One region of the Microbacterium arborescens genome, then DNA from elsewhere that is predicted to be linked to it. Evidence: predicted binding sites of a transcription regulator. Region 1 holds the regulator's gene; the other holds the start of a gene.

Region 1 (14,720 bases):
TCGCTGTCGGCGGCGACGAGCAGGCCCTGGCCCGTGATGAAGTACGGGCCGGCGAAGTCGATCTGCTGCTTGCGCGAGTCGGTGATCGAGTAGGTGCCGACGTAGTAGTCGACGTCGCCGTTGACGATGGCCTGCTCACGGTTGGCCGATGCGATCGCCTTGAACTCGATCTTGTCCTCGTCGTAGCCGAGGGACGCCGCGATCCAGCGGGCGATGTCGACGTCGAAGCCGCTGCGCTCACCCGTCGTCGCGTCGAGGAAGCCGAGACCGGGCTGGTCCTCCTTGACGCCGACGATCACCTTGTCGCGGGACTGGATGGCGTCGAACGTCGGGCTGCCCTCGAGCGAGACGTCGGAGGCGACCTCCCACAGGGCCTCGTTGCTGTCGCCGCCGTCACCGGTGGCGGCGCCGCCGGGCGAGGTGGGCGAGCCGCTGTTGCAGCCGGTCAGAGCGATCGCAGCGATGGCGACACCGGCGAAGGCGCCGGTGATTCGTGTCTTGCGCATGTGGTCCTCCTGGTTGGGGCATCCGCGCCCGGTGCAGAGCGCGGAAGTCGGTGGTCTCAGTGGGTGATGAGCTTGGAGAGGAAGTCCTTCGCACGGTCGCTCTTGGGCGACGTGAAGAACTGCTCGGGAACGGCCTCTTCGACGATCTGACCGTCGGCCATGAACACGACCCGGTCGGCCGCCTTGCGGGCGAAGCCCATCTCGTGCGTGACGACGATCATCGTCATCCCGTCCTGCGCGAGGCCGACCATGACGTCGAGGACCTCGTTGATCATCTCGGGGTCGAGCGCGCTGGTGGGCTCGTCGAAGAGCATGACCTTCGGCTTCATCGCGAGCGCACGCGCGATCGCGACGCGCTGCTGCTGACCGCCCGACAGCTGCGCCGGCAGCTTGTCGGCCTGGTGGCCGACGCCGACGCGGTCGAGCAGTTCGCGGGCGAGCTTCTCGGCCTCGGCCTTCTTCATGCCCTTGACCTTGATCGGCCCGAGCGTGACGTTCTCGAGGATCGTCAGGTGGGCGAAGAGGTTGAACGACTGGAAGACCATCCCGACGTCGGCGCGGAGCGCGGCCAGAGCCTTGCCCTCGGACGGCAGCTTCTCACCGTCGATAGTGATCGTGCCTTCACTGATGGTCTCGAGACGGTTGATCGTGCGGCAGAGGGTCGACTTGCCCGAGCCCGACGGACCGATGACCACGACGACCTCGCCGCGGTTGACGGTGAGGTCGATGTTCTTCAGAGCCTGGAACGAGCCGTAGTGCTTCTGCACGCCCTCGATCACCACGAGCGGGTCGCCGCGGCGCACCGAGATGTTCGACGTCGGGGGCGCCGGGTTTTCGGGAGTCGTCATAAGAGTTCACACTAAGAGCACTCCCCCGCCCGAGGTGGCCGCGAACCCGTCGAGTCACCGATCTGTAACAAAATCGGAATACACGGCGCGCCCATCCGCATCCATCGAGTCGCCATGAACTGCGGATGCCGCGCGGGCCGGACCCACACTTTCCGGCGACTCGACCGGTGGAAGACGGGGTCAGCCGGCGCGCTGGGCGAACGCGGTCTCGTACAGGCAGACGCTCGCGGCGGTGGCGAGGTTGAGCGACTCGGCGGCGCCGTAGATAGGCAGGCGCAGGGCGAGGTCGGCCCGGGCCAGGGCCTCGTCGGCCAGTCCGCGCGCCTCGTTCCCGAACAGCCACGCGGTCGGATCGGCGAGGGTCACGCGGTGCTCGAGGAACTCCTCGCCCTTCACATCGGCGGCCACGACCCGCAGTCCGGCAGCATGGGCCTGTTCGACGGCGGCGTCGAGCTCGACACCGAGCGCGATCGGAAGGTGGAACAGCGACCCTGTGGTCGAGCGCACCACCTTGGGGTTGTAGGGGTCGACGGTGCGACCCGTCAGCACGACGGCATCCGCGCCCGCCGCATCCGCCGCCCGGATGATCGTGCCGAGGTTGCCGGGGTCTCGCACCTCTTCGCAGATCGCAACGAGTCGGGGCCGTGTGGCGAAGATGTCGTCGAGCGACGACGGCGACTGACGCGCGACGGCCACGATGCCCTGCGGGGTGACCGTGTCGGCCATTGCCTCGAGCACGGCCTCGCTCGCCGAGACGACGGCGACGCCGGCCCGCTCCGCGCTCGCGGCCAGCTCGGGATGCCGCTCGATCGCGCTCGGCGTCGCGAAGATCTCGACGAGCGTGTCGGCTCGGTAGGCCAAGGCCTCGCGCGCGGCCTGAGGGCCCTCGAGCAGGAAGAGACCGGTCTCCTGACGCGCACTGCGCTTGGTCAGTTTGGCGACGGCGCGCACGCGGGGCGACCGGGGGTTCTCGAGCACGTTTTCAGCATACGGCGAAGGGGCGCCCTCCTCTCGGAGGACGCCCCTTCGTGCGGTGCGTGGAACGCGAAGACCCGATCAGGCCTTGGGCGCGTTGACGTCGGCGGGCAGAGCGCCCTTGGCCGTCGCCACGAGCGACGCGAAGACGGCGGGCTCGTTCACGGCGAGCTCGGCGAGCATACGACGGTCGACCTGCACACCCGCGAGGCCGAGGCCCTGGATGAAGCGGTTGTAGGTGATGCCGTTCTGACGGGCAGCGGCGTTGATGCGCTGGATCCACAGACGACGGAAGTCGCCCTTGCGCTTGCGACGGTCACGGTACGCGTAGACGAGCGAGTGGGTGACCTGCTCCTTCGCCTTGCGGTACAGGCGCGAACGCTGTCCGCGGTAACCGGACGCGCGCTCGAGGATGACGCGACGCTTCTTGTGGGCGTTTACGGCCCGCTTGACTCTAGCCATTTCGTTTGTTTCCTATTCGTGCGCAGCAGCGCTCAGATGCCGAGGAGCTTCTTGGCGACCTTTGCGTCGCCGGGAGCCAGGATCTTGTCGGCCGACAGACGGCGCGTGCGCTTGGTGGGCTTGCCTTCGAAGTTGTGGCGGAGGTTCGCCTGCTGCTTCTTGATCTTTCCGCTGCCGGTGACCTTGAAGCGCTTCTTGGCACCCGAGTGGGTCTTCTGCTTCGGCATGTCTCTTCCTTCGTTGTGTATCCCGCGAGGCGGGAGTCTGGGGGCTACTCCGCCGAGGCGGGAGCGGCGTCTTCGGTCTCGGGCGCGTCACCGGAGCGGGCCTGACGTGCTGCCTCCTTGTTGGCGGCACGCTGGGCGTTCTGCTCGGTCTTCACCTCGGACTTGTTCTTGTGCGGCGCGATGACCATCACCATGTTGCGGCCGTCGATCGTCGGGTTCGACTCGACGGTGCCGAGCTCGGCGACGTCCTCGGCGAACTTGCGGAGCAGGCGCACACCCTGCTCGGGACGCGACTGCTCGCGACCGCGGAACAGGATCATCGCCTTCACCTTGTCGCCCGCCTGGAGGAAGCCCTCGGCGCGCTTGAGCTTGGTGATGTAGTCGTGCGCCTCGATCTTCAGACGGAACCGGACCTCCTTGAGGACCGTGTTGGCCTGATTGCGACGCGTTTCCTTGGCCTTCTGAGCCGCTTCGTACTTGAACTTGCCGTAGTCCATGATCTTGACCACGGGCGGCTTCGAGTTCGGGGCGACCTCGACGAGGTCGAGCTCGGCCTCCTGCGCCAGACGCAGGGCGACCTCGATACGGACGACGCCGACCTGCTCTCCAGCGGGGCCGACGAGGCGAACCTCGGGGACGCGGATGCGGTCGTTGGTGCGGGGATCGCTGATGTGCGGAACTCCTGTTCGTGCGGTGGTGGCCACCGGGAAGCGAGGACGCCACCCGGGCGGAAGAGCATCGCATCCACCCCGCACGACGCACGTGCGTCGGCATTCGTGTTCCGCACCCTGGCTACTCCGGCCGCGGTGAAACGGACGGAGCGGAGTGCATGACCCGGTAGCCTGGAACGGCAAGCGCGGGTGGGATGTGATCCTCTTTCGATCCGGAGTAGAACACTCCGGTGCCCGCACAGTCTAGCAGAGAGCGACACGTGGACACGAACCCCGCCGACAACATCACTTTCACCGACGACGAGGCTCGTCGCCAGCGGTGGGAGGAGCAGGAGCGCGCCGCCTCGGCAGCCACCCGCGACATCGCCGACGTTCCCGCCGTCGAGGTCATCACGACCGCCGCCGTGCATCTCATGAGCGCAGCCGCGGTCAAGGTCGGACTCGCCGACGACCCCGCCACGCAGCTCGACCTCGACGAGGCGCGGAAGCTCATCAATGCCCTCGCCGGCCTCATCACCGCCGGTGCCCCCGAGATCAGCGACATGCACGCACGGTCGCTGCGTGACGGCCTGCGCTCGCTGCAGCTCGCCTTCCGCGAGGCATCCACGATCCCCGACCCGATCGGCAAGGGCCCCGGCGAGAAGTTCACCGGCCCCGTCAACTGAGGCCGCTTCGGGCTCGGTCACCCCGGGCCCGGAACCTCCGTCAGGAGGCTCGGACGAGCTTGACGGTCAGCGAGTCGACGAGCACCGCGATGCGGTCGTCGGCGGCCCATCGCGACGCCAGTCGCGACAGCACGGCGTCGAGTTCGGCGGCATCCAGTCCGTCGATGAGATGAAGCCGGACGATCAGCTCGGGGCCGCGCATCCGTGCGTCGGGATCCCCCGCCGCGACCGACAGGTCGAGCACCGCGAGCTCGCCCCCGATGCTCGCCTGAAGAGCGGTGAAGACCTCGGGCGAGGTGGGAGCCGGCTCCCAGGCCAAGCCCTGCCCGATCGCCCAGACGGCAGGTCGCCGCAGCACGAACTCCGTCTCGGAGCCCGGATCGATCACGATCAGATCGGTGTCGTCGGACGCCGCGGCCATCGCCGTGCGCACACCGTCGGCCGGGACCGGTCGGGCAACGGCATCCCACCGCCCCAGCGCCGCGACCGAGGTGAACACCGGCAGCACCCGACGACCATCGGGGGCGGCGACCGTGACGATCGACAGCTCCTGCGTCTTGTCGACGCGCAATCCCGCGGGCCCGACTCCGTCGTCGCCCTTCTCGGGGACGAGCGGGATCAGCAGGCGCGCAGCGCGATACGCCTCGACGACCGCGACCGCATCGCCCGTGCCGGCGCGGAACGCCTCGAGGGCGGCGAGCAGAGCGGGATCGGCGGAGCCGTCGTCACCGGCGTGCGGGTTCGACTCGAAGCTGCGCCCCTCCCAGGGGACCCCAGCCGAATCGGCCGCATGGCCGCAGCCGTCGTCAGTCTCCGGCGACATCCAGCGCCTCGGCCAGCGTGAAAGCGCCAGCATAGAGAGCCTTGCCGACGATCGCGCCCTCGACCCCGAGCGGCACGAGCTCGCGCAGCGCGGCGATGTCGTCGAGGCTCGAGATGCCGCCCGATGCGACGACCGGCTTCGGCGTGCGGGAGGTGATCTCGCGCAGCAGCTCGATGTTCGGCCCCTGCAGCGTGCCGTCCTTCGTCACATCGGTGACGACGTAGCGGCTGCAGCCGGCGTCCTCGAGCCGCTCGAGAACGTCCCACAGGTCGCCGCCGTCGCGCGTCCAGCCGCGCGCGGCGAGCGTCGTGCCGCGGACGTCGAGTCCGACCGCGATCGCGTCGCCGTAGCGTCCGATGACGTCGGCGGCCCACTCCGGGTTCTCGAGCGCGGCGGTGCCGAGGTTGATGCGCGTCGCCCCGCTCTCGAGCGCGGCCTCGAGCGTCGCGTCGTCGCGGATGCCGCCCGACAGCTCGATCTGCACGCCCTTGACCTGCTTGATGACCTTGCGGAGCACGGAGGTGTTGTTGCCTCGGCCGAAGGCTGCGTCGAGATCGACGAGATGGATCCACTGCGCGCCCTGCTTGGCCCAGGCGAGGGCGGCATCGACGGGATCGCCGTAGGTCGTCTCGCTGCCGGCCTCACCCTGGGTGAGGCGCACGGCCTTCCCGTCGGCGACGTCGACGGCGGGCAGGAGGATCAGTTCGGGGGTGGACGCGAAGTCGTTCATCACATTCCAGAGGTGTCGGGATGCGCGCTCGTCCATGCGAACGCACCAGAGGGAGACTAGTGGCGCGGCAGGGCGCCGATCCAATTGGCGAGGAGTCGGATGCCGGCTGCGCCCGACTTCTCGGGGTGGAACTGCGTGGCCGAGAGCGGCCCGTTCTCGACCGCCGCGAGGAACGGTCTGCCGTAGTCGCACCACGTCAGCACGGGCTCGGCGAACGGCTTCATGACTTCGAGCGTCCAGTCCTGTGCGCCATACGAGTGGACGAAGTAGAACCGTTCGTCCTCCAGTCCGTCGAACAGAGTCGACCCCGCCCCTGCTCGCACGGTGTTCCAGCCCATGTGGGGCAGCACGGGTGCCTGCAGCTCGGTGACGGTGCCCGGCCACTGCCCGAGGCCCGGGGTGTCGTCACCGCGCTCGACGCCGTTGCCGAACATGATCTGCATCCCGACGCAGATACCCAGGACCGGACGACCGCCGGCCAGACGGCGCTCGATGATCTCGTCACCGCGGCTCGATCGGAGGGCCGACATGACGGCGCTGAACGCACCGACTCCCGGCACCAGGAGCCCGTCGGCGTCGCGGATCAGGCCGCGATCCGACGTCAGGCGGGCGTCGGCACCTGCGGCCGACAGAGCCTTCACCGCCGAGTGGACGTTGCCCGACCCGTAGTCGAGCACAGCGACGAGCGGCGCCCTCCCGGTCGCGTCGGCCCCGGTCGCGTCGCCCTCGGTCATAGGGCGCCCTTCGTGCTGGGGATGCCGTGTACGAGCGGATCGAGCGCCTTGGCCTGTCGGAACGCGCGCGCGAACGCCTTGTACTCCGCCTCCGCGATGTGGTGGGGGTCGCGCCCGCCCAGCACCGTGACGTGCATCGTCAGGCCGGCGTTGAACGCGATGGCCTCGAACGTGTGCCGCACGAGCGACCCGGTGAAGTGTCCGCCGATGAGGTGGTATTCGTAGCCCTCGGGCTCGCCCGTGTGGACGAGATAGGGGCGCCCCGAGATGTCGACGACGGCCTGCGCGAGCGCTTCGTCGAGCGGAACGAGCGCGTCACCGTAGCGGGAGATGCCCGACTTGTCGCCCAGGGCGGAACGCAGCGCCTGCCCCAGCACGATCGCGACGTCCTCGACCGTGTGGTGCGCGTCGATGTGCGTGTCGCCCGTCGCGCGCACGGTGAGGTCGGTGAGCGAGTGCTTCGCGAACGCCGTCAGCAGGTGGTCGAAGAACGGCACGGTCGTCTCGATCGTGCTGCTCCCGGTGCCGTCGAGGTCGAGCTCGAGCTCGACGCTCGACTCGCTCGTGGCGCGACGGATGCTGGCCGTTCGGGGGCTGGTCATGCCTCCGAGTCTATCGAGGCCAGTGCCTCGAGGAAGGCGGTCGTCTCGTCTTCCGTACCGGCGCTGACACGCAGACTGCGCGGGATGCCCACGTCGCGCACGAGGATGCCGCGGTCGTACAGCGCCTGCCACGTGCGCTGCGGATCGTCGACGCCGTCGAACAGGACGAAGTTCGTCCAGCTCTCGTAGGCGCGGTAGCCGAGTGCGTCGAGCGTCGCCGACATCCGGTCTCGCTGCGCGACGATCTCGTCGACCATGCGCAGCATCGTCGACGAGTGCGACAGCGCAGCGGTCGCCGCCGCCTGCGTCAGACCGCTCAGGTGGTACGGCAGGCGCACGAGACGCAGGGCGTCGATCAGCGTGGCGTCGGCCGCGAGGTAGCCCACGCGCGCGCCGGCGAACGCGAACGCCTTGCTCATCGTGCGCGACACGACGAGCCGTTCGCGACCTCCGAGAAGCGTCAGAGCGGAAGAGCTCTCGCGCGGCGCGAACTCCTGGTAGGCCTCGTCGACGATCACGATGCCGTCGGTCGCGTCGTAGACAGCCTCGATGACGTCGAGACCGAGAGGTGTGCCGGTCGGGTTGTTCGGGGCGCAGAGGAAGACGACGTCGGGCCGCAGATCGGCGACCTGCGCTGCGGCGGAAGCGGCGTCGAGCGTGAAGTCGGGCGCACGCGTCCCCGCGACGTACTGCGCGCCGGTCGCGCGCGTCAGCAGCGGGTACATCGAGTAGGTGGGGCCGAAGCCCATCGCGGTGCGGCCCGGTCCGCCGAAGGCCTGGAGCAGGTGCTGCAGCACCTCGTTCGATCCGTTCGCAGCCCAGATCCGATCCGCCGTGAGACCGTGGCCCAGGTACTCGGCGAAGGACTCGCGCAGGTGGGTGAACTCTCGATCGGGATAGCGGTTGACATCTCGCAGGGCACGGGCGACGGCATCCAGGATGTCGTCGGCGACCTCTTCGGGAACCGGATGCGTGTTCTCGTTGACGTTCAGCGCGACCGGGAGCGGCGCCTGAGGGGCACCGTACGGGGTGAGGCCTCTCAGATCGTCTCTGAGGGGCAGATCATCCAGACTCGGGCTCATCCCACCCATGCTAGGCCGCAGCGCGTCGTCGAGTGACCGAACTCGGCGGACTCACCGCGCGCAGCAGCTCGTCAGCTGGCGCCCGTGTACTCGAGCGGGATGGCCAGCGTCTGGCCGGCCTCGAGCTGACCCGAGCCGAGCGCGTTGAGTCGGACGATCGCGTCGACGACGTCGCGGGGGTCGGCCGCGGGGGCGACCTCTTCGGCGATCGACCAGAGGGACTCCCCCGACATCACGGTGACGGTCGTGAACGAGCCCGCGGGCGCCCCTGCGTCGTTCGAGGCGAGCGCGCCACCGCCGGAGAGTGCGACCGCAGTGATGGCGACGACCGCCGGGAGGGCGGCGATCGTCGCAACGACGCGGCGTCCGCGGCGCGTCATACGCAGGCGGGTACGGGGGGCCGGTGCGAAGCGGGCATCGATCGTGGTCATGACATCTCCTCGGGAGCGGTAGGAAGATTCGCCCTCGCCTCTCGGCCGGGAGAGACGGGTGCGAACTTCGGTTCCGAACGTATCTTCGATATTGTGTGGTGTCAACCACCCACCGAAATCGGAGACCGATCGAAGAGACACGCGGAGCGTTCCGTGATGTCGCCGTCGTATCGGGCTACCTTTTCGACAGCGAGAGCCCACCACGAACCTCCGACATCGGGTCGGGGACGGGGCGTGACGACAGGAGACCGGCGGTATGAGCGAGAAGCCGCAGACGCGACGACGCAAGAATCTGAGCGACAAGCAGCTCGCGATCCTCGAGGTGATCCAGCACGCGATCGCCCGCAACGGCTATCCGCCGAGCATGCGCGAGATCGGCGACGCGGTCGGCCTCAAGTCGCTCTCGAGCGTCACCCACCAGCTGAACCAGCTCGAGCTCAGCGGCTACCTCCGCCGCGACCCCGGCAAGACCCGGGCGATGGAGGTCCTGATCGACCTCCCCGGCACGGCCGGTGAGAACCCGGCCGATGCGGCGCCCGCTCTCGGCGACGCCGCCCTGGTCCCTCTCGTGGGCCGGATCGCGGCCGGGGTCCCGATCACCGCCGACCAGCAGGTCGAGGAGATCTTCCCGCTGCCACGCCAGCTCGTCGGCAAGGGAGAGCTCTTCATGCTCAAGGTCGTCGGCGACTCGATGATCGATGCGGCCATCTGCGACGGCGACTGGGTCGTCGTGCGCGCACAGGCGACAGCCGACAACGGAGAGATCGTCGCCGCGATGCTCGACGGCGAGGCGACCGTGAAGACACTCCGTCAGCGCGACGGTCACACCTGGCTCCTCCCCCGCAACTCCGCCTTCGAGCCGATCCTCGGCGACGACGCGACGCTCCTCGGCAAGGTGGTCGCCGTCCTCCGCGCCGTCTGACCCGCGCGCCGCCGCGCACCTCCCGTCATCTCGCCGCGGGGTGCCGCGGCTCGCGTAGCGTGGCGGTATGTCGCAGCAACTGCCCTACGGTTCCTGGCCTTCTCCCCTGACCGCATCGTGGGCGAGCTCGTCGTCACTGCGCCTCGACGGCGCCGGCTTCGTCGGCGATGAGGTCTGGTGGGGCGAGTCGCTGCCCGACGAGGGCGGCCGCGTCGCCGTCGTGCGCCGCCGAGGCGACGGCGAGGTCGAGGTCGTCCTTCCCGCCCCCTGGAACGCCCGGTCACGCGTCCACGAGTACGGCGGAGGTGCGTGGGCGGTCTCCGATGACGGCGATCTGTTCTTCGTCGACAAGTCCGACCAGCGCATCCGTCGCCTCCGCCCCGGCGGCGAGCCCGAGGCGCTCACCCCCGACGAGAGCGGCACGCACTACGGCGGGCTTCGCTGGCAGCGCGGCGTCCTGCTCGCGGTGCGCGAACGCGAACGCTCAGAGGGCACTCCCGAACGCCACATCGTGCGCATCGACGGCGCTACGGGCGCCCACGCTTCGGGCGTGACCGAGCTCGCGGGCGGCAGCGACTTCGTCGCCCAGCCCGCCCTCTCACCCGATGGCTCGCACCTCGCCTGGGTGGCCTGGGACCACCCGGACATGCCCTGGGACCGCACCCGCATCCGCGTCGTCGACCTCCGCGCCCCGCACCGGGTCCGTGACGTCGCCGGTGGCAGCACGGCCGCGCTTCAGCCGGAATGGACCCCCGATGGCCAGCTCGTCGTCGTCGACGAGCCGACCGGGCGCTGGAACCTCTACCGCGTCGACCCCGACGCCGACGCGAACCCGGCCCCGATCTCCCCCGCCGACGCTGACACAGGCGGCGGGCTGTGGGTGCTGGGAACCCGCTGGTACGCGCCGCTCGATGACGGCCGCGTCGTCGCCGTCCGCACGCACGGATCGGATCAGCTCGTCGTCATCGACCGCGACGGTGGCGCCGTCCCGCTCCCGGTACCCGCCACAGCGCGGCTGCAGATCGAGGATGTCGCGGGCAGCAGCGCCCTCGTCAGCGGCACGATGCCGGGCGCGACGGGGCTGTGGATCGTCGATCTGGACAGCGGCGAGGCGACCGCGGTGCGCGGCGGCGCTCCCGATGTCGATGCGGCATGGATTCCGCACGCCCGTCAGCTGACGACCGAAGGCCCGCACGGCCCCGTGCACGCCTTCGCCTACCCGCCGACCAATCCCGACGTCGAAGCGCCGACCGATGAGCTGCCACCGTACCTCGTGTGGGTACACGGCGGTCCGACCTCGCATGTGGGCGGTACGGCGGACAGCAAGGTGGCCTACTTCACCAGTCGCGGCATCGGCGTGCTCGACGTCAACTACGGCGGCTCGACGGGCTACGGCCGCTCGTACCGCGAACGACTGAAGGGCCAGTGGGGCGTCGTGGACGTCGACGATGTCGCGACCGCTGCCCGAGGGCTCGCCGCCGACGGACTCGCCGACCCGTCACGTCTCGCGATCGAGGGCGGCTCCGCGGGCGGCTGGACCGTGCTCGCGGCGCTGGTCGGAACCGACGTGTTCGGTGCCGGCGTCTCGCGGTACGGCGTCGGCGACGCACGCGCCTTGGCGGCTGAGACGCATGACTTCGAGGCGCGCTACCTCGACGGGCTCATCGGCCCGCTGCCCGAAGCGGAGCAGGTCTACATCGAGCGGTCGCCCCTGAGCCGGCCGGAACGGTTCCGGGTGCCGCTGCTGCTTCTGCAGGGCGACGAGGACGCCGTCGTGCCCCCGGCGCAGGCGGAAGCCATCCGCGACGCTCTCGTCGCACAGGAAGTGCCCCATGCCTACGTGTTGTACGCGGGCGAGGGCCACGGGTTCCGGCGCACGGAGACGATCGTGCACGCGCTCGAAAGCGAGCTGGCATTCCTCGGCCAGGTCTTCGGCTTCGACACCCCGGGGGTCGCGCCGGTCGAACTCGACTGAGCCCTCGACCCGGTGCCCCGAGCCCTGAACATGGCGGGCTGATACACCCGAGCGGCAACTCAGACGGCGTAGGGTGCGAGCTCGGCGGCGAGGCGCTCGGACACGTGAGCATGCACGGCGGTGCCGTCCTCCTCGTGCGAGGTCGCGACGATGTGACCGCTCTCGTGCACAGCCGAGATCAGATCGCCCCGGTCGTACGGCACGAGCGCACGCACCTCTACCGCGGGCAGCGGAAGCGCGTCCTCGATCGCCGCGCGGAGGTCGTCGATCCCCTCGCCGGTCCGCGACGACACGAAATGAGCCGTCGGCTCGAGCCCGCGCAGCAGCAGCCGCGCGTCATCGTCGACCAGGTCGGCCTTGTTGAACACGACGAGCTCGCGCGTCGCACGCGCACCCACGTCGCCCATCACGTCGCGGACGGTCGCGAGCTGCGCCGCCGGGTCGGGGTGCGACCCGTCGACGACGTGCACGATGACGTCGGCGCCCGACACCTCTTCGAGCGTCGACCGGAAGGCTTCGACGAGCTGGTGCGGCAGATTGCGCACGAATCCGACGGTGTCGGTGAGCGTGTACACGCGCCCGTCAGCGGCCTCGGCCCGGCGCACGGTCGCGTCGAGCGTCGCGAACAGCGCGTTCTCGACGAGGACTCCCGCGCTCGTCAGCCGGTTGAGCAGACTCGACTTGCCGGCGTTGGTGTATCCGGCGATCGCCACGGAGGGGATCGTGTTTCGCCGACGCTCGGCGCGCTTCGCCTCGCGAGACGGCGCGAACTCGCGGATCTGCCTGCGCAGCTGCGCCATGCGCGTCCGGATGCGGCGGCGGTCGAGCTCGATCTTCGTCTCACCCGGACCACGCGAGCCCATGCCCGCGCCGCCTGCGCCGACCTGTCCACCGGCCTGACGGCTCATCGACTCACCCCACCCGCGCAGGCGCGGGAGCAGGTACTCGAGTTGCGCGAGCTCGACCTGAGCCTTGCCCTCGCGGCTCTTCGCGTGCTGGCTGAAGATGTCGAGGATGACGGTCGTGCGGTCGATGACCTTGACCTTGGCGACATCCTCGAGCGCACGCCGTTGGCTCGGAGCGAGCTCGGTGTCGGCGATCACGGTGTCGGCGCCGACCGCGGCGACGAGATCGCGCAGTTCGGCCGCCTTGCCGCGTCCGATGTAGGTGGCGGGATCGGGATGCGGCCGCCGCTGCAGCACACCGTCGAGGACGACCGCGCCGGCGGTCTCGGCCAGCGCGGCGAGCTCGCGCAACGAGTTCTCGGCGTCCTCGTGCGACCCCTGCGGGTACACGCCGACGAGCACGACGTTCTCGAGTCGCAGCTGCCGGTATTCGACCTCGGTGACGTCCTCGAGCTCGGTGGACAGTCCCGGGACGCGGCGCAGCGCGGCGCGCTCCTCGCGATCCCACTGGTCGCCGTCGGTGTCTCCGTATGAGACGGTCGCCGCATCCTGCAGCGCCTGCGCGCCGCCGAACACGCGCATCGACGAGCGCGTCTCGGCGCTCGCGAGCACTCGATCGACCGGATCCACCGCGATGTCGTCGTCGCCGTCGGGGGTGGTGATTTGCGTCATAACTCTCTTCCCGGGATGCCCGTGCCCGGGCATCCGTGAATTCTAGTCTCCCGCCGGATTGCCCGGCTCCGATACGCTCGGATGCATGGGGAGCGATCACTACTTCAGCGCGTCCCCGTCCAGCGAACAGAACCTCCGCCGCATCCGCGTGACCCTCGCGGGTCGTGCCGTCGAGGTCACGACCGCGGGCGGGGTGTTCAGCCCTGACCACGTCGACTCGGGCACGGGGGTTCTTCTGGCCAATACTCCGCCGGCACCGCCCGGTGGGGATTTCCTCGACCTCGGCTGCGGCTGGGGGCCGATCTCGCTGTCGCTGGCTCTGGAGTCGCCTCACGCCACGGTCTGGGCCGTCGATGTCAACGAACGTGCTCTCGACCTGGTGCGACGCAACGCCGCTGATCTGGGACTCACCAATATCAACGCTGTGCTGCCCGACGATGTTCCCGACGACGTCGTGTTCCGGACCATCCGATCGAATCCGCCGATCCGCGTCGGCAAGAACGAGCTGCACGGGATGCTCCAGCGCTGGATCCCCCGCCTGGTCGAGCGCAGCGACGCCTGGCTCGTCGTGCAGCGCAACCTCGGATCCGATTCGCTGCAGCGCTGGCTCGCCGCGACCTTCGACGACGGGTACACCGTCTCGCGCGCCGCGACCGGCCGCGGCTTCCGCGTGCTGAAGGTGCGTCGCCACGGCACACCCCCGACGGGGGCCATCGAACTGCCCTGACGCGCGCGACGACCGATCATCCGGGCCCGCTCAGTCGGCGAGGGTGACCTGCCCCGAGAACACCAGCGTCGCGGGCCCGGAGAGAAGCACGTGCTCGCCGTCGTCCTGACGCACGACGCGCACGCCGAGCGTGCCGCCCGGGACGTCGACCGTCCACCGATCGGGTGCCGCCGAGCCTGCCCAGAAACGGACGGCGAGTGCGGATGCCGCGACCCCCGTGCCGCACGAGAGGGTCTCCCCCACTCCGCGTTCGTAGACCCGCATGCGGATAGCGCCGACACCGTTCTGTACGAGCGGCTCGGCCGGGACGACGAACTCGACGTTCGCGCCGGCGGCCGGATGCGGGTCGAGGGTGGGCTGCGACGTCAGGTCGAGCCCGTCGAGCTCTGCCTCGCCCGCGAGAGCGACCACGACATGCGGGTTGCCCACGTCGATCGCCTGCCCGGGTCGGGCGACGCCGAGTCCACGCGCGCGCACCAGGATGTCGCCCTCCTCGGCGCGCCAGAGACCGAGGTCGACCTCGAAGCCGTTCTCGGCGCGGGTGATCGTCTTGACGCCGGCGCGCGTGCCGATGCGGAGTCCGGCCTCGATCGACGCGAGGCCCGCGTCGGCGAGGTAGCGTGCGAAGACGCGCGTTCCGTTGCCGCACATCTCGGCCAGTGACCCGTCGGCGTTGCGATAGTCCATGAACCACGCAGCGCCGGAGGCCGCGGCATCCGCCCCCTCGGCGATCGCGGCCGAGCGGACGACCCGCAGCAGGCCG
Region 2 (5,599 bases), 990 kb from region 1:
TCTGGCGGCGGGTACCGCTCGTGCGTGGTTCGCCACCTCGCCGCGGCGCATGTCGACGCTCGCCGGGACGGGCGGCGTCATGATGATCGGCCTCGGGGGCACACTGGCATTCGCTGGCGCGAAGAGCTGACGACGCACCGCACGCGGACGGGTCCCGCTACGTCAGGACGTCGAGCAGGAAGAGCGCTGCAGTCGACGAGGCTCGCGGGAACGAGGGAAACAACGCCCGCGAATGCCGCGACAGCGAGCCACCGCCTGGATCGGGGAACCAGGGTCTCCCGATCCCGGGCACGCAGCCCGTCAGCAATCCGGTCATTCATCTCGACGCGACCCTTTCCTCCCCTCGACCCTCGCATAGCGTCCGCGCGCATGTCAGAGGGATGCGAGCATCGCCGCACCGCACACGCCCAGCAGCCCTCAGAAGGGTGGCGGTTCGTGTGGCGGTGCTCCGGCAGTTCGACCGCCCGGTGGTGGATCGTCGGTGTCGGCGGTTTCGGTGGTGAAGCAGACCGCGGGCACAGGTGCGTCTTCGCGGTAGACCCGCCCCAGGGGTGAGGTCCATTCGAGGACCCCGCCGCCGACCTGTCGTACTTCCCACCGGGTGAATTGCTTCATCGAGTGGTGTCGCTGGCATAGGTGGGCGAGGTTGTAGATATGGGTGTGGCCGCCGAGGGCGTAGTCGATGGTGTGGTCGAGTTCACAACGGATCGCGGCCCGGCGGCATCCGGGGAACCGGCAGTGCTGGTCACGGGCGGTGAGGAGCTTCTTCATCGCCGTGGTGGGCCGGTACGTGTCGATCTCGACCGGGGTGCGGGTGACGGGATCGATGAAGAGTCGGTCCCACTCGGAGACCTGTCCGGCGAGCTGCCGGGCGGTGTCGGAATCGATCAACCCGGCACTCACCGTCTCAGCCGGGTGCTCGTCCGAACCCATCAGAGTCTCGGCCGTGACGGCGACCTGCACGCGTGCGCGGATCGCTCCGAGCCCGCCGGCCCGGTCGGTCCCGCGGGTGGGGTCGACCACGGGTGCTCCGCTGAGGACGAGGTCGCCGAGGATGTCGGCGCGCAGCTGATCCATCGTTCGCGTGTCAGACGGTTCATCCGTGCCCGCGGCATCGGCTCCGCCCGCGGCGGCACCTTCTGCCCGGGCGTCTTTCACGGATTGGCCCATCTGGGTGAGTCGGTCGAGTATCCCCACCGCGATGACGGTCGGGACGGTCGCGATGACGTCGGACATTCCATCCACCCCGTGCAGGACCCGCACGCACCGCCCCGCGGCGGCTTCTCGGTGCCGATCGGTGAAGGTGCGTTCGTGGAGCCGTTCTGCCAGGGCGCGCAGGGCGGGTGTGACCCGGGTGGCGATGTCGCGCTCGCATATCGCGATCGCGGCGGTCTCGAACTCTCCCCGCACCTCGCCCGGCAGCCCGGTCGCCGCTTTCACGACCACGTCGACGTGGTCACGGGTGATCCGCCGCTGCTCCCACGCCGCGAACACGGCCGGGTAGTCATCGACGATCGTCAACGCGTGGTCGATGTCGGCCTGCAGCCGCCGGTCGCTGCGCCGCGCCAGCCCGGCCGCTTCGGCCGCGACCGACCGCAGTTCCATGTCCGACGCCATCCCACGCACCCCGTCGCGGCGCGCCTCACGAAGCGCTGACCGCCCCAACTCGGCCAGGGCCCGCACCGATGCGATATCCGCGTGATGCACCAGCGCGAGCGCCTCACGGTATGCCGCGATCGCAGGGCCGTGCGGCGAGCCGACGAGCCCACCCGCACCACCACCCATGTTCGCTGACATGTTCCCATTGTGGCAGTCAGGTCAGACATTACCGTCGAACAAAGATGCGAACTGCAAAACTCGATCAAGCCACTCCCTGGGGAGGAATCACCGGGTTACGAGACGCGCTGAGCCCGAGACCCGCCCAGTCACGAGACCCGCCGGGTCAGGGAACCTGCACGCCCGTGAAGTTCGTCCGTTGCCGCAGCTCGAATCCGAGCTTCTCGTAGCCGGCGATCGCATTGACGTTCGACGCCGCGGCATGCATCATCGCACGGCCACCTCGCTGCTGGATATGGAAGGCCACATCCAGCACCAGCCGCGACGCCAGCCCCTGCCTGCGGTACGCCTCGTCCGTCGCGACCGCGCTGATCTCGGTCCACTCGCCCGGCTGCAACCGTTCGCCAGCCATAGCGATCAACCGGCCGTCGCGCCGAATGCCGATGTACCGGCCGAGAAGGTAGGTGCGCGGGCGGAAGGGACCGGGCCGGTTGCGCTCGACGAGTGCGAGCATGTCGGCGACATCCGCCTCTCCGAGCTCGATCGCCTCGTCATCCGGCCGCGGGCGCAGACGGTCCGTCTCGACGAGCTGCACTCCTGCTCCACCGAACGTGCGGACCCAGCCCTCGGGCAGTTCCGGCTCGGCGCTGCCGGCGCCGGCGCCGGTCGCATCCGCGCGCAGGGGCGTGCTGATGCTGAACTCGTTGCCCGAGCCCACCACGCTCGCGAGCGAATCCCACACCGCGGGGTCGTCCCACGTGCGCACGCCCACGAAGCCGGCGACGTCGTCGGGATACCGGCGGACGAGGTCGTCGCCGATGGCGAGGTGCGCGTGCGCCCCGGTCAGCGAATGCCACGCGGCGTTGTCGCGAACGTCGGAGTCTCCCAGAACAGGAGGGGTGGTGATGGTCATCAGGTTCGTCCTCTCACGCGCACCGCGGGTCGCATCCGTCGCGGTCGCCGTGGGACCCAACGCGCAGAAGCGCCGATCCATGCCCGCGGATGCCGCATGGCGACGCTAGCCGCGACCCGACGCGGCATCCCGCACCGCCGCCACATGCGTTCACGTGAGCTCCGCGAGCGATAGTGTGCCCTCGTGCAGAGCTCGAGGCAGGCGACGGCGTGGTCGCTTCTGCGTTTGGGGATGGCGATCGTCATCCTTGCCGCGGTCATCACCCAACTCACCGTGTCGCTGATTCGCACAGCCGAGACCGGCGGCGATGTCGCGACGGTGTTCGCGAACTTCTTCAGCTTCTTCACGATCCTCTCGAACGTCGTCGCAGCGGTGGTCCTCGCGACGGCGGGAATCCGCTCGCTCACTCGCCCCGCCGAGGCGCGATCGTCGCTGGGGCTCTCCGCCGCGCTCGCCTGTGCGACGACGTACATGGTCATCACCGGGGTCGTCTACAACGCACTCCTGCGCGGGATCACGCTTCCGCAGGGATCCGAGCCGGTGCCGTGGTCCAACGAGGTGCTGCACCTGATCGGCCCGATCTTCCTCGTGCTCGATCTTCTGATCGGCACCCGCCGCCGCGCGGTCCGCTGGCAGGTCGTGTGGGTCGTGATCGCCTTCCCGCTGCTGTGGGTCGCCTATACGCTGATCCGCGGCCCGCTCGTGACGAATCCCACGACGGGCGAGCCCCACTGGTACCCGTATCCGTTTCTGAACCCCGACAACCCGGGAGGCTGGGGCATGGTCGCGGCGTATGTGGTGGTCATCGCGATCGCCTTCGTCGTCGTCGGCTTCGGCACCGTATGGGTCACCCGACGTCGTGCCCGCACCCTGCCGGCTCAGGTCATCGCGGCAGAGTGAGGATCTCCGCCGCCCCGTCGGTGATGGCGATCGTGTGCTCAGTGTGCGCGGTGAGGCATCCGGTCGAACTGCGCAGCGTCCAGCCGTCCGCATCGGTCATGAGCACGTTCGTGTCTTCCATGACCCACGGCTCGATCGCGATGAGCAGCCCCGGTCGCAGGATGTAGCCCCGCCCGGGCCTCCCGGTGTTGGGGATGTGGAGGTCGCCGTGCATCACCGACCCGATGCTGTGTCCGCCGAACTCCGTGTTGATGGAGTACCCGGCACCGGAGAGCACGTTGCCGATCGCGCGCGAGATGTCGCCCACCCGGTTGCCCGCGCGTGCGACCTCGATCCCGGCCGCGAGGGCACGCTCGGTCGCGTCGATCAGGGCCTCCGCCCCGTCCGGGCGCCGGTCGCCGACGACGAAGCTGATGGCCGCGTCGGCGGCGAGGGCGTTCTTGATGACGGCGAGGTCGAGAGTGAGGAGGTCGCCGTCCGCGAGGCGGTAGTCGTGCGGCATCCCGTGGAGCACCGCATCGTTGACGGCCGTGCAGATGTAATGACCGAAGGGCCCCCGTCCGAAAGACGGGGCGTAGTCGACGTAACAGGACTCCGCGCCACTCTCGGCGATGAGCTCGCGCGTCCACTCGTCGATCTCGAGCAGGTTCGTGCCCACCTGCACCCGGGAACGGATGTCGCGGAGGATGCCGCCGACGATGGCTCCCGTCTCGCGGGCGCGGTCCACCTCGCGCGGCGTGAAGATCTCGATCATTCGTGGCTCCTCCGGTATAAAAATACCGGTCAAACTATACCGGTACGATGAGCGCATGATGGTCCGTCGCGCGCTCACGCCCGAAGCCGTCGAGCGCGGCCGCCGCCTCGGCGCACACCTCCGGCGAGCGCGGGGCGACAGGTCGATCACGGACGTCGCCGCTGCCGCCGGCGTCTCGCCCGAGACGCTGCGGAAGATCGAGACCGGCCGCCTCGCGACCCCGTCGTTCGCGACCGTCGCCGCTGTCGCCACGAGCCTCGGGCTCTCGCTCGACACGCTGGCGGCCGACGCGATGCTTGCGGACATCGCGACGACGGCCTGAACCGCGCGAGCGGCGTGGCCCGTCGCGCGGTTCAGGCCCCGTCGCGCAGGTCGCGGAAGAACGCGTCGACGTTGGTCTGCAGCATGGCGATGCGGCGATCGCGCGCTGCGGCGGCGTCGAACCCGAGGTAGGGCGGCGGGTCGAGGCGACGGACGTTGCGCGAGCACTCGAACCCCGAGCACAGCAGCGTCCCGACGGTATTGCCCGCGCGACCGGCCTTGCCCGCCCGCTTCGCGGCGAAGAAGACAACCTCGTTGGGGAGGGTGACGTCGCAGCACCACGAGCACTGCGGACGGGTGCGCGTGGCCTGGTCGGCCTGTCGCAGCTGCAGGCCGACGGCCTGCCCGTCGACCTCGGCGACGACGAAGCCGAGCAGCGGGGTCTTGGGGTCGCGCCACCCGTAGCAGTCACGGGTCGACCAGTCGACGTCGCCGAGGTCGGCGGGGACGACGAGCGAGTTGCGCTCGCGGAGCGAGACGTTGACGAAGGAGGAGCGAATGGACTTCGCGGTGAGAGCGAACATGAAGGGTCCTGTCTGAGTACGCGTTCGCGCACCACCGTCGCATCACGCCAGGAAGAGACGGCGAGCGGACGGTCGTGAGCGGATCATCCCGGAACGACGGAGTCGTCGCCCGGGACCGGGAGAGCGCATCGCGGACACGGGTCGACGCGACGCGCGCCGGATCAACCGGCGAGGAGGACGAAGGATGCCGCGCCTGTGCCGCCGGCGCTGAGCGCGCCGGAGACCCCCTCACGCCCAGAGGGCATCGGCAGACGGACGGTACTCACACGCCCAGGCTACTCCTTACCCGCCCGGGCGCAGCGGTAGCGGACGACCGCCTCGGGTCGTGAAGGCCGTCGGACCGCCACCGGGCGACGCGACCAACGTGGCTCGCACCCTCCGCTCTGACTTTCCGCTGTCGTGCAACGTTTG

The links. The regulator LexA, encoded in region 1, represses DNA repair genes until DNA is damaged. The targets are predictions, from matches to a motif close to TCGAACANNTGTTCGA.
Region 2: QUC20_RS00455 (HNH endonuclease signature motif containing protein) is a predicted target of LexA. The motif match lies at 1,832-1,847, and genes of this name have one in related genera.

The regions. Positions count from the first base shown of each region.
Region 1 is NZ_CP128474.1:1,071,100-1,085,819, reverse strand. Features, by position in the region: gene QUC20_RS05100 (glutamate ABC transporter substrate-binding protein) at 1-506, opposite strand, end outside; gene QUC20_RS05095 (amino acid ABC transporter ATP-binding protein) at 563-1,354, opposite strand; gene QUC20_RS05090 (TrmH family RNA methyltransferase) at 1,535-2,332, opposite strand; gene rplT (50S ribosomal protein L20) at 2,411-2,791, opposite strand; gene rpmI (50S ribosomal protein L35) at 2,824-3,018, opposite strand; gene infC (translation initiation factor IF-3) at 3,063-3,722, opposite strand; gene QUC20_RS05070 (DUF1844 domain-containing protein) at 3,950-4,354, shown strand; gene QUC20_RS05065 (SseB family protein) at 4,395-5,177, opposite strand; gene priA (bifunctional 1-(5-phosphoribosyl)-5-((5-phosphoribosylamino)methylideneamino)imidazole-4-carboxamide isomerase/phosphoribosylanthranilate isomerase PriA) at 5,161-5,907, opposite strand; gene hisH (imidazole glycerol phosphate synthase subunit HisH) at 5,964-6,641, opposite strand; gene hisB (imidazoleglycerol-phosphate dehydratase HisB) at 6,638-7,243, opposite strand; gene QUC20_RS05045 (histidinol-phosphate transaminase) at 7,240-8,325, opposite strand; gene QUC20_RS05040 (LysM peptidoglycan-binding domain-containing protein) at 8,397-8,756, opposite strand; gene lexA (transcriptional repressor LexA) at 9,013-9,678, shown strand; gene QUC20_RS05030 (dipeptidyl-peptidase 5) at 9,746-11,653, shown strand; gene hflX (GTPase HflX) at 11,713-13,230, opposite strand; gene QUC20_RS05020 (class I SAM-dependent methyltransferase) at 13,316-13,957, shown strand; gene dapF (diaminopimelate epimerase) at 13,988-14,720, opposite strand, start outside.
Region 2 is NZ_CP128474.1:81,284-86,882, reverse strand. Features, by position in the region: gene QUC20_RS00460 (LysE family translocator) at 1-130, shown strand, start outside; gene QUC20_RS00455 (HNH endonuclease signature motif containing protein) at 418-1,797, opposite strand; gene QUC20_RS00450 (GNAT family N-acetyltransferase) at 1,943-2,689, opposite strand; gene QUC20_RS00445 (Pr6Pr family membrane protein) at 2,873-3,589, shown strand; gene map (type I methionyl aminopeptidase) at 3,573-4,343, opposite strand; gene QUC20_RS00435 (helix-turn-helix domain-containing protein) at 4,402-4,665, shown strand; gene QUC20_RS00430 (FBP domain-containing protein) at 4,697-5,188, opposite strand.